Regions from separate parts of the Serratia sp. LSHTC3 genome, predicted to be linked through region 2. Evidence: riboswitches for the same ligand, from Rfam matches in the RefSeq annotation. Region 2 holds a riboswitch; the other holds the start of a gene.
What was found. A riboswitch is a leader RNA that binds a small molecule or an ion and turns the genes downstream of it on or off. The one in region 2 is predicted to bind fluoride.

Region 1 (3,403 bases), on a different contig from region 2:
CCGCACCGCCAAACGGTTGGCGGAAAAGAAACAGGAGCTGCAGCGCATCAGCACCCGCGATGGGCTGACCGGCCTGTATAACCGCCGCCACTGGGAGCACCTGCTGCATCGCCAGTTCGACAGCTGCCGCCGCTACCAGGACAACGCCACGCTGATCCTGATGGATATCGATCGCTTCAAAACCATCAACGACACCTTCGGCCATCCGCTGGGAGATGAAGCCCTGGCGGCGTTGGCGGAAGAGCTGCTGATCGGCATGCGCAACGTGGATATCGTCGGGCGCTACGGCGGCGACGAGTTTGGCGCAGTGCTGCCGAACACCAGCGCTGAACAGGCGGAAATCGTTCTGCGCCGTATCCAGCAGCGGCTGGACGCGGTCAGCTTCAAGGAGGCGCCGCAGCTGCGGCTGCAGATCAGCGCCGGCATCGCTAACTTCCACCCCGCGCTGGGCGGCTATCTGGACTGGCTGAAAGCGGCCGACGGCGCGCTCTATCGGGCGAAGCAGAATGGCCGCAACCGGCTGGAAACGGCAGCGCCGCCAGGGGAGTAACTTACTGACTTAATAACTTGGCAAAATACTTCGGCGCTTCGACAAAGCCTTCACGCCGGTAAAACGCATGCGCCCGCTCGCGGCGGCTGTGGCAATGGACTTCCAGCCGATCGCAGCCGCGACGGTGCGCCAGCGCCTCGCCTGCCGCCAGCAACCGCCGCCCTACGCCCGCGCCGCGCGCCCGATCGTCGACGCAAAAATAGCTGATGCGGCCAATGTCGCCGGCCAACGCCAACTGCGGCAGAAAATGCAGCGACAACACGCCCAGCACTTGTTCGCCCTGCTCCGCCACCAGCAACGCCTCGTCCGGGTGCGCCAGAAGTTGGTGCATCCGCTGTGTCAGAAACGCCTCGGTGCCAGGATAATCCAGCGCCGCCATTAATTCAGCGATAGCGTGCCGGTCGCTCAGACGCGCCGTTCTGATTTCCATCCGTTTTACCTCGCAGAGTGTCGATACTACAAAATAGGCGGCATTAGGTGTAACATCCACCGGGTGCGGCGAAAAAGGCCGTGCGGCACGCTGGAGATGACATTCCTCCCTAACCGCCTTCACAGGCTGATGATGTCTACGTAACCTCTCGGAGAGAGGCGCGTAGCGTTACGCCTGTCCCTTTCCGAGCCTCGTGAATTTCTCTGATTGAAAGGTAGTTGCCCCATGTTGAGCTCTTTACTGGCCGTATTTATCGGCGGCGGCGTCGGCAGCGTTTTGCGCTGGGCGGTAAGTATGAAAATGAATCCGCTGAACGCCCACATTCCGCTCGGTACGCTGATGGTCAATCTGATCGGCGGTTTTATCATCGGCCTGGCGATGGCGATTTTCACCCGCATGACGCATCTGGATCCCACCTGGAAATTACTGATCACCACCGGATTCTGCGGCGGCCTGACCACCTTCTCCACCTTTTCGCTGGAGGTGGTATACCTGATGCAGGATGGCCGCTTCGGCTGGGCGCTGGCCAACATGCTGCTCAACCTGGCCGGCTCGCTGGCGATGACGCTGCTGGCCTTTATGCTGGTGATGTGGGTCAACGGGCGATAAGGCCTTAATGTTTCCTTAATCTTGCATGCGCATAATCTCATCCAGTACCCCTGACTGGATGAGAAATCGCTATGTTTAGCCTGCCGAAAACCGCCGCCGAAGCGATCGCCGTTGCGCTGTGCGTGCTGATCGTCGCCGCCTTTATCAAATCCTACCTGTTCGCTTAAACGCCTTTTATCGCAGCACGCGTTCATCTTGCGTCTTTCCGGTCGGTTACACTACAATTGAGAATGAACGTTCACACCCAAAAATGTGAACCCGGCTCACGCGTAGCAAAGGATCGGGCAGATGCTCCCCCCCAACGACAGTAAACAGGCCAAAGTGCAGGCTCGCCGCGATCAGATCGTCGAAGCGGCGAAAACCAGCTTCCGCCGCCACGGCTTCCATGCCGCCAGCATGGCGGAGATCGCCCAAGGCTCGCAGCTTAGCGTCGGGCAAATCTATCGCTATTTCGCCAATAAAGACGCGATCATCGAAGAGATCGTCAACCGCATCATCACCAGCAAGATGCAGCGCCTGGAAAACCTTGGCGATCACATCAACCTGATCGCCGGTACGCTGGCGGCGCGCACGCTGTTTCAGCAACCGGGCGAGAGCGAAACCGATCACATGCTGATGCTGGAAGTGACCGCCGAGGCCACGCGCAACCCGGTGGTGGCCAAATTGCTCAGCGATGCGGAAGCGCGGCTGTTTCGCCACGTGTGCCACAACCTGCAGCGGCTGTATCCCGATTTCAGCGCGGAAGAGATCGCCGCCCGGGTGGAGTTTATCGCCGTCATGAGCGAAGGCACCGGTTACCGGATCCTTACCACGCAAAAAGCCGATGCGTCCCTGCTGCGCGATCTGTATCAGCAGGCCATTTCTCACCTGTTCAGGAAATCTTAATCTCCCATGACCAAACACTTAGCCAGACAACGTCTGGTGTACGCCGTCGTGCTTGGCCTGCTGGCCGCGCTGGGGCCGCTGTGCACCGATCTCTATCTGCCCGCCCTGCCGGAAATGGCGGGCGAGCTGAATACCTCCACCGCCGCCGCGCAGCTCAGCCTGACCGCCGGGCTGCTAGGCCTGGGCGTCGGCCAACTGATTTTCGGCCCTTACAGCGACAAGCTGGGCCGCATGCGCCCGCTCCTGCTGTCGCTGATCCTGCTGCTGGGCGCTTCGCTGTGGTGCGCGCTGGCGCCCACCATCGACCAGTTGCTGATCGCTCGCCTGCTGCAGGGCATCGCCGGCGCCGGCGGCGCGGTGATTTCTCGCGCCATTGCTCGCGATCTGTACGCCGGCCATGAGCTGACCCGTTTCTTCGCCTTGCTGATGCTGGTTAACGGCCTGGCGCCGATCGTCGCGCCGGTGCTGGGCGGCGTGATGCTGCAGGTGATGAACTGGCGCGGCATCTTCGGCGTGCTGGCGGCCATCGCCGTGCTGCTGTTCAGCCTGTCGGCGCTGAAGCTGCGCGAATCCCTGCCGGTCGAGCGCCGCAGCCAGGGCGGCATTCTGGCGATGCTGATGTCGCTCGGCGGGTTGCTGACCCAGCGCTATTTCATGGGCCTGTGCCTGACGCAGGGCTTCGTAATGGCCGGCATGTTCGCCTATATCGGCGCTTCGCCTTTCGTCTTGCAGCAGATCTACGGCCTCAGCCCGCAGATGTTCAGCCTGTGCTTCGCCATTAACGGCGTCGGGCTGATCATTGCGGCGCAGCTGGCCAGCCGTCTCAGTTCACGTTGGGGGGAACGCCGGGTGTTGAGGGGCGGGTTAACGCTGGCGGCCGTCGCGTCGCTGTTGCTGCTGTTGGCCGCCGCGCTGCATGCGCCGCTGGT
Region 2 (3,403 bases):
CGCCGTCGCGGTGCTCCACCGCCTCGCGCGACCCGGTGCTGGCGCCGGAGGGGACCGAAGCCCGGGCCACGACGCCCGCCGCGCTCATTTCGACTTCGACGGTCGGGTTGCCGCGCGAATCCAGGATTTCTCTGGCGGTTACGCTTTCAATCTCATAGCTCATGGGTAGTCACCTCATTCTAGGGAGTTGGCACATGCTTTATCAGCACGTCGATGGACAAATGGTTAATGAACTCGAAGCCGAAGGAGGAAAAGACGCCGAACGGACGGTTCTGATGGCCTAACAGCAACAGATCGACGCCTTCGCGGGCAATCAGGGCTTCGACGTCTTTGAAGCGATGGATACTGACAATTGCGCGCACCTCCAGGGGGATTGAGCAGTCTTCCACCAGACGGCTGAGCATGGCCTTGGCGGCGATCACCTCGCTGGACTGGCGATCTTTGGTCAGCGAATCGCTGAGGTAGTCCAGCTCGGCATAGTCGGCGCTGATGTGCGCCACGGTAATGCGCGTATTCATCTGCTGATTGAGGCGTTCGGCATGATGCAACAGCAGCCGGCCGTCGCGTTCATCCTGCACCAGCAGTAAAGCATGTTGGTAGAGCGGCATGACTTATCTCCCTGCGTTAGCGATCTGGCGGGTTAACCACGGTAAAACCTCTTTTTTCCGGCTCGTCATGCCGGGCAGAGACACCTGACGAATGTCGAGCACCCGGTTCGGCGAGAAATACAGGGTGGAGCGACGGCAGGTGATATCGGTGACCAATAGCGCGGCCATCTCCAGCCCGGCTTCCTGCTTCGCATGTTCAAGCGCCTGTTGCAGTGCGGGCAACAGCGGATCGATGTCGCTCATGGTCCGCACTTCTATCTGCGACAGCAGCAGCGAGACGCTATGGATGCGGTAATTCTTGGCGTCGCGGTGCAGCAACTGCGCGGCGGATTGCCCCGAGAGATCGGTTTTGGCGGCGAGCAGCCCGGCGGTGAAGGCGTCATAGTCGACATGAGCAATTGCGCGCAACCGCGAGACCGCCAGCCGATCCTGTTCGGTGGCGGTCGGCGCGCTCAGCGCGACGGTATCGCTCAAAATGGCGCCCAGCAGCAGCGTGGCCTGGGCGGAAGAAAGCGGCATCGGCCTTTCCGCCGCCAGGATCTGCAGGATCACGGTGGCGCAACAGCCGACGGCGCGAACCCAGACATCGGGCGGGTTGCGAGTGACTAACGTGCCCAGCCGGTGATGGTCGATAACGCCGACCACATCGCTGTCGGGCAATGAGGCCGGCCCTTGTTCGACGTCGGTAAAATCGACCAGCCAGACTTTACGGTCACGGAGATCTTCTGTCAGCAGCGCAGGCGCTTGTACGCCGGCGGCGGCCAGTATGTAGCGGGTTTCCGGCGTCAGTTCGCCAAGGCGGAAAGCGACGGCCGGTTTGCCGAGGTGATTGAGCCAGTCCGCGATCACCAGCGCGCTGCAGATGCTGTCGCTGTCGGGATTTTTATGGCCGAAAACGTAAAGCGGCATTTCCCGCGCGTCGGCATCGGGCTGGAGTGGAAAAGGGGTAAAGCGTGAGATTTCATTCATAGCGACTCCTGACATACCTGCCTAAAAAATAAAGCGAAGTTGTATATCAGGCGTCATCATCCGGTTCGAGCGAACGCGGCGGTTGGGAAAGGTGGAACACCATCACCTTGTGAACGACTGTAGCGCAGCGCGGTGACAAACGCAACGCCTGGCAAAGCTGGCGAGAATGCGCAATCGGATTGATACTGAGTGAGTCTATGATGGACAAGGATATTTGCCGCTAATCGACGGAAACGCTGAACGGACTCACGCCGGCTATGCCGGGTCCGTCGGTGACACAATGGGAGACAACATGCTCGAACCCTGCTTCCCCGAAAACGAAGCCGAACGCCTGTCGGTATTGCATTCGCTGAACGTGCTGGATTCAAACTCGGTGGAAAAACTGGATCGCATCACGCGGTTGGCGGCGAAATACTTCGGCGTGACCATCGCGCTGGTGTCGCTGATCGACCGGGATCGCCAATGGTTTTTATCGCGTTACGGTCTGGATGCCCGGGAAACGCCGCGCAATATCTCGTTTTGCGGCCATGCTATCTTGCAACGCGAAGCGCTGGTGGTGCCCGATACCGCCAAAGACCCGCGCTTTTTCGATAATCCGCTGGTGATTGGCGGGCCGCGGATCGGTTTTTACGTCGGGCAGCCACTGCTGTCGCTCGACGGGTTGCCGCTCGGTACCCTGTGCATTATCGACAGCCAGCCGCAGCCGTTTTCCCCGGAACAACTGGCTGACCTGCACGATTTCGCTGCCGTGGTGGAGGAGTATTTGCAGAGCATTGAACGCCACGTCTATACCGAAAACCTGAAGTCCAATCTGCAACGCTCGGAAGCCCTGTTCGAACAGACCTTCGCCCAGGCGGCGGTAGGGATGGCGCTGGTGTCGCTGCAGGGGTATTGGCTGCGGGTCAATCCGCGCATCTGCGAAATGTTGCGCTATTCCGAGCGCGAGCTGATGGATCGCACCTTTCAGGACATTACCTATCCGCTCGATCTCAACACCGATCTGGAAAAACTGCAGCAGCTGCTGAGAAACGAGATCAGCACTTACTCGCTGGAGAAACGTTATTTCCGCGCCGACGGCTCGATCATCTGGGTGCAGCTGACGGTGGCGTTAAACCGGCTGCCTAACGGCAAGCCGGACCATTTCATCTCGGTTATCGTCGATATCAGCGAGCGCAAGGCGGCGGAGGCCGATCTGTTCGCTCTGCAACACGAGCTGGAACAACGCGTCGAAATCCGCACGCGAGAGCTGAACGTGGTCGTCAAGAAACTCAACGAAGAGATTGAAACCCGGGTGCTCGCCGAATGTCAGCTCAGTGCGGAGAAGGAGCGTTTGCGCGCCATTACCGACAACATGCCGGCCTTAATCAGCCAGATCGACGGCAATGAACGCTACCTGTTCGCCAACAGCGCCTACAAAACCTGGTTCGGGCTGGAGGAGTCCAGTCTCAGAGAAATGACGGTGCGCGATTTCATGGGGGAAAGCGTTTATCGGATAGCAAAACCGATGATCGAACGGGCCCTCGCGGGCGAAATGGTGAGTTTCGAGAATGAGCTCCAGACCCAGAAGGGGTTGCTGATGATCCACACCACGCTGGTGCCGTGTGAAGCGCAGGGGTTTTACATTCTGTCGATGGACATTACCGAGTTGAAGCGGCTGCAGCAGCGGCTGGAATATGACGCAACCCACGACATGCTGACCGGATTGACCAATCGCCGCGCGTTTCTGCGCCGGTTGTCGGGCACGCTGCAGGCCTGTTGCCATCAGCGGCAGATGGCGCTGTTGTTTATCGATCTCGACGGGTTCAAAACCCTTAACGACAGCTATG

Region 1: linked by a shared signal. The riboswitch ahead of crcB (fluoride efflux transporter CrcB) and the one ahead of AC2CGI_RS07120 (DHHA2 domain-containing protein) in region 2 are both predicted to bind fluoride.

Annotation. Positions count from the first base shown of each region.
Region 1 covers NZ_JBXUNP010000005.1:241,803-245,205, reverse strand. Annotated here, with positions in the region: gene AC2CGI_RS19445 (diguanylate cyclase) at 1-550, shown strand, start outside; gene AC2CGI_RS19440 (GNAT family N-acetyltransferase) at 552-980, opposite strand; fluoride riboswitch at 1,064-1,126, shown strand; gene crcB (fluoride efflux transporter CrcB) at 1,206-1,589, shown strand; gene AC2CGI_RS19430 (TetR/AcrR family transcriptional regulator) at 1,878-2,474, shown strand; gene AC2CGI_RS19425 (multidrug effflux MFS transporter) at 2,481-3,403, shown strand, end outside.
Region 2 covers NZ_JBXUNP010000001.1:1,504,339-1,507,741, reverse strand. Annotated here, with positions in the region: gene eno (phosphopyruvate hydratase) at 1-163, opposite strand, end outside; gene AC2CGI_RS07125 (adenine nucleotide alpha hydrolase family protein) at 180-608, opposite strand; gene AC2CGI_RS07120 (DHHA2 domain-containing protein) at 612-1,577, opposite strand; fluoride riboswitch at 1,618-1,693, opposite strand; gene AC2CGI_RS07115 (diguanylate cyclase domain-containing protein) at 1,870-3,403, shown strand, end outside.